2 regions of the Rosenbergiella sp. YN46 genome follow, and region 2 is predicted to be linked to the other one. Evidence: predicted binding sites of a transcription regulator. Region 2 holds the regulator's gene; the other holds the start of a gene.

Region 1 (2,409 bases), on a different contig from region 2:
GCGTTATTTCGCCATGCCCAGGCCAACGATATTGGCGGCGATGATAATCACCACGCAGCCGATACTCAGTACGCCAACCGGGCGGCGCCCCGCGTTGCTCCACTCTTTGAGGATAAGCCCTACCAGACCGCCGCACAGTACGTAGAAGCTCATGTGCAGCATCCAGCTCATATAGTCATACTGGGCCGGAATTTTGGCGTGGCCCCAGGCGTAGAAGAAAAACTGGAAGTACCACATCATGCCGCCCAGCGCGGAAAGCAGGACGTTGGCGATCAGCAGCGGCTTCATCACGGACAGATCCGCTTTCAGTGAAATCCCGGGTACTTTTGCCAGGCGGATGAAGCAGAACCCCAGGTTGATTAGCGCGCCGCCGCCCATAATCACCACGTAGCTGGGCAGCGCGACGTACATGGGGTCGACGCCCAAAGCCGCGGCGGCTTCGTGCATCGGTTTGGCGGCATCCATGGCGAAGGACATTCCGGCAGAGAAAATGCCGCACATCACCGCCAGAATCAGCCCTTTCTTCAGATTGAATTCTTCGGCTTTAATGCCCATCTGGCGCTCTTTCAATTGACCCGCCCGGGTGACGATCGCGACGCCAATCAGCGCCACCAGTACGCCCAACAGGGTCATCTGACCGCCAGGGGTGCCGATCAACACGCCGAATTTTCCGTTCAGAATGGGGGTCATCAGCGTGCCGACAATCAGGGTAATACCGATGGCGATACCGATACCCATCGACATGCCGAGGTAACGCATGGTGAGCCCGTAGTTGATATTGCCGATCCCCCACATGGCACCGAACAGAAACACCGGCAGCAGAGTGGAAGCGTTAAATGAGCCGTAATAGGCCCAGAAATTGGGTAGCAGCGCGGCGCTGATAGCCCAGGGGAGGATTATCCAGGAGACAATTCCGCCCACCGACCACATGGTTTCCCATGACCAGTTTTTGACCTTTTTAAAGGGGGCATAAAAGCAGGCGGCGCTGGCGGCGCCCACCAGATGCCAGAGGATGCCCGTTGAAATCGCGTCGTTCATTTTTTGGTTCTCCCTGGGGGGTGTGGGCATACGCTCGCGGCGTTACCCGTCTGGCAGTCTAAAAAAGAGACGGCCGGAAGAACCTTTACACCGCTGCCGTAATGGTGCTGCGGCTGGCAAAATGATCAGGAATCGCTTGTATGGCTTCACATTTTTACTATCATAACCAAAGGTTATGGTTTAGTTATATGCGCACAAAATGTATGGCATTGATAAACATTTTCAATATCATTTAATTAACTATAATGAACCGAATGCTTACGCGGCATTAACAATTTGCACTCCAAATAATTCGAATTGCAGGAAGGCGGCGGCGCAGCGAATCCCCGGGAGCTTACGTCAGTAAGTGACTGGGGTGAGTGAGGAAAGCCAACGCACATGCAGTTCGGAGTATGACGAGTATGCCGCCCGACAATAAATGGAGAGAAGAGTATGAGCTATACACTGCCATCCCTGCCGTACGCCTACGACGCGCTGGAGCCGCACTTTGACAAGCAGACGATGGAAATTCATCACAGCAAACACCATCAGACCTATGTGAACAACGCCAATGCCGCGCTGGAAAGCCTGCCGGAGCTGGCTGCTCTGCCGGTAGAAGAACTGATTACCCGTCTGGATCAGGTTCCGGCCGATAAGAAAACCGCGCTGCGTAACAACGCTGGTGGTCACGCTAACCACAGCCTGTTCTGGAAAGGTCTGAAAACGGGTACCACCCTGCAGGGCGATCTGAAAGCCGCCATCGAGCGTGATTTCGGTAGCGTTGAGAAATTCCAGGAAGAGTTCGAGAAAGCCGCTGCAACCCGTTTCGGCTCCGGCTGGGCCTGGCTGGTGCTGAAAGGCGACAAACTGGCTGTAGTTTCTACCGCTAACCAGGATAGCCCGCTGATGGGTGAAGCCATCTCTGGCGCTTCCGGCTACCCGATCCTGGGTCTGGATGTGTGGGAGCACGCTTACTACCTGAAATTCCAGAACCGCCGCCCGGACTACATCAAAGCATTCTGGAACGTGGTTAACTGGGACGAAGCTGCAGCGCGTTTCGCCGCTAAAAAATAATCGCGTCTCTTAAGACCAACAAGCGGGCCTTCGGGCTCGCTTTTTTTTGGTCTATTCCCGAAGTATCTCTGCAAAATCGGCAAAGTTCGTTTGGGATAAATAGTTAATTTGTTCTTATCTATTATCTATTGATTTTGTGGTTTTTGACGTATCTTACTCACAATTAGCGTATGGTTAACGTATTTTTAATGAAATTAATCCTAAAAACATTCAAATTTCTAATATTTGTGCCAGGATTTAACTCGTCACAGAAATGACAGCTCAGCCAGGAGGGTGAAAGGATGCAGGGGCAGTTATGGTGACATCACGGTCTGAACC
Region 2 (2,409 bases):
ATACTGTGCACCCTGCGACGAATAGCGGTTTCCGCACTCGAAGGGCTTCTGCTATGATTGCCCTATCCGTGGGCATTACGCAGCCACCATACTTTTTTAGATTCAAGAGGTTACTTTACTCATGGCAATCGTAGGCATTTTTTTCGGCAGCGACACCGGCAACACCGAAAATATCGCGAAAATGATTCAGAAACAGCTCGGTAAAGAAGTTGCTGAGGTGCATGATATTGCTAAAAGCAGCAAAGAAGACCTGGAAGGCTTCGATATTCTGCTGCTTGGAATCCCGACCTGGTACTATGGTGAAGCGCAGTGCGACTGGGACGACTTCTTCCCCACGCTGGAAGAAGTCGACTTCAACGGTAAGCTGGTTGCGCTGTTTGGTTGCGGCGATCAGGAAGACTATGCGGAATACTTCTGCGACGCGTTGGGCACCATTCGCGACATTATCGAACCGAACGGCGCCACCATTGTGGGCCACTGGCCGACCGAAAGCTACCACTTCGAAGCGTCCAAGGGGCTGGCCGATGACGACCATTTCCTGGGCCTGGCTATCGACGAAGATCGTCAGCCGGAACTGACCAACGAGCGCGTTGAAAAATGGGTTAAGCAGATCTCCGAAGAGCTGCATCTTGATGAAATTATCAACGCCTGATAATAGCCTGCTGCGGCGCGATCTGCGCCGCATTAATAGATATAACCGATAGTAATAATTGATACAATTTTTTAACTTTGCCCCACTAAGTAGTACAATATGTCCGGTAAAATGGGCTCAGATGCCGCATCTGGCATAAATTTTCCCACTTTTTTATTCACATTTTTGCAGGTTGAACGCGGTTTTCATTTACCCTTCACGGCTCTATAATGAGACGCATTCATCTTTTTTTATGAATTCTATGCAGTGCTCCAGAGGAGCTAAGTCATTAAGCAACAGGACATATTCCGCATGACTGACAACAATACCGCATTAAAGAAGGCCGGCCTGAAAGTCACGCTTCCCCGGTTAAAGATCCTGGAAGTGTTACAGGAGCCTGAAAACCATCATGTCAGTGCGGAAGACTTGTACAAACGACTGATCGATATGGGGGAAGAAATTGGTCTGGCCACGGTTTACCGCGTGCTGAACCAGTTCGACGACGCAGGTATCGTCACCCGTCACAACTTTGAAGGCGGAAAATCCGTTTTTGAACTGACGCAGCAGCATCATCACGATCATCTTATTTGTCTGGACTGCGGCAAAGTGATTGAATTCAGCGATGATTCTATTGAAACACGGCAGCGTGAAATTGCCACCCGGCATAATATCCGCCTGACCAACCACAGCCTCTATCTGTATGGCCACTGCGCCGAAGGCGACTGTCGGGAAAGCGATGACGCCCATGAGGTCAGCAAGAAGTAATCACGTCCGGGCCAGCGTCAAAAAAACCGGAGAGCGCTCTCCGGTTTTTTATTGCCATAAAAAACCCCACCATCGTGGGGTTTTTTGTTTGTACCGACGATATCGCGCTTAGCCGCCAGTCTTCGCCCAGGTATCGCGCAGACCAACAGTGCGATTAAACACCGGTTTGTCGGCGCTGCTGGTCAGTCCGTCAAGACAGAAGTACCCTTCACGCTCGAACTGGTAAGCCTTTTCCGGCTGCGCCGCTTTCAGGCTCTGTTCGCCATAACCCTGCTTCACCACCAGCGACTCGGGATTAATGGTGGAAAGGAAGTCTTCCGCCGCGCCCGGGTTCGCCACGCTGAACAGGCGATCGTAGAGGCGAATTTCGATAGGCAGCGCATGGGCGGCGCTGACCCAGTGAATCACCCCTTTTACCTTGCGCCCATCGGCCGGATCTTTACTCAGCGTATCGGCATCGTAGCTGCAGCGGATCGCGGTGATATTTCCATCGGCGTCTTTTTCCACCTCTTCGGCTTTAATCACATAGGCGTTGCGCAAACGCACCTCTTTGCCCAGCACCAGGCGCTTATACTGCTTGTTCGCTTCTTCGCGGAAGTCGGCGCGATCGATCCAGATTTCGCCGCTGAAAGGCACCTCACGGCTGCCCATTTCCGGACGATTCGGGTGATTCGGCATAGTAACCATCTCGCTCTGCCCCTGCGGATAGTTAGTAATGATCAACTTAACCGGATCGATAACCGCCATCGCACGCGGCGCGTTCTCGTTGAGATCTTCGCGAATACAGGCTTCCAGCGACGCCATTTCAACGGTGTTGTCCTGTTTGGTAACGCCGATACGCTTACAGAATTCACGGATAGCCGCTGCGGTATAGCCACGACGGCGCAGGCCAGAAATGGTCGGCATGCGCGGATCGTTCCAGCCTTCAACGATCTTTTCGGTCACCAGCAGGTTAAGCTTACGCTTGGACATGATGGCGTATTCCAGGTTCAGGCGCGAAAATTCGTACTGGC

What was found. Region 2 encodes Fur, which represses iron uptake genes when iron is present. Its sites were predicted from a motif close to ATAATAATGAGAACNACTATCAA; they were not measured.
Region 1: the regulator Fur is predicted to act here: its motif matches at 1,248-1,270, upstream of sodA (superoxide dismutase [Mn]).

Annotation. Positions count from the first base shown of each region.
Region 1 covers NZ_JAZHEE010000018.1:61,331-63,739, reverse strand. Annotated here, with positions in the region: gene rhaT (L-rhamnose/proton symporter RhaT) at 4-1,038, opposite strand; gene sodA (superoxide dismutase [Mn]) at 1,471-2,091, shown strand.
Region 2 covers NZ_JAZHEE010000006.1:45,430-47,838, forward strand. Annotated here, with positions in the region: gene fldA (flavodoxin FldA) at 122-652, shown strand; gene fur (ferric iron uptake transcriptional regulator) at 944-1,396, shown strand; gene glnS (glutamine--tRNA ligase) at 1,505-2,409, opposite strand, start outside.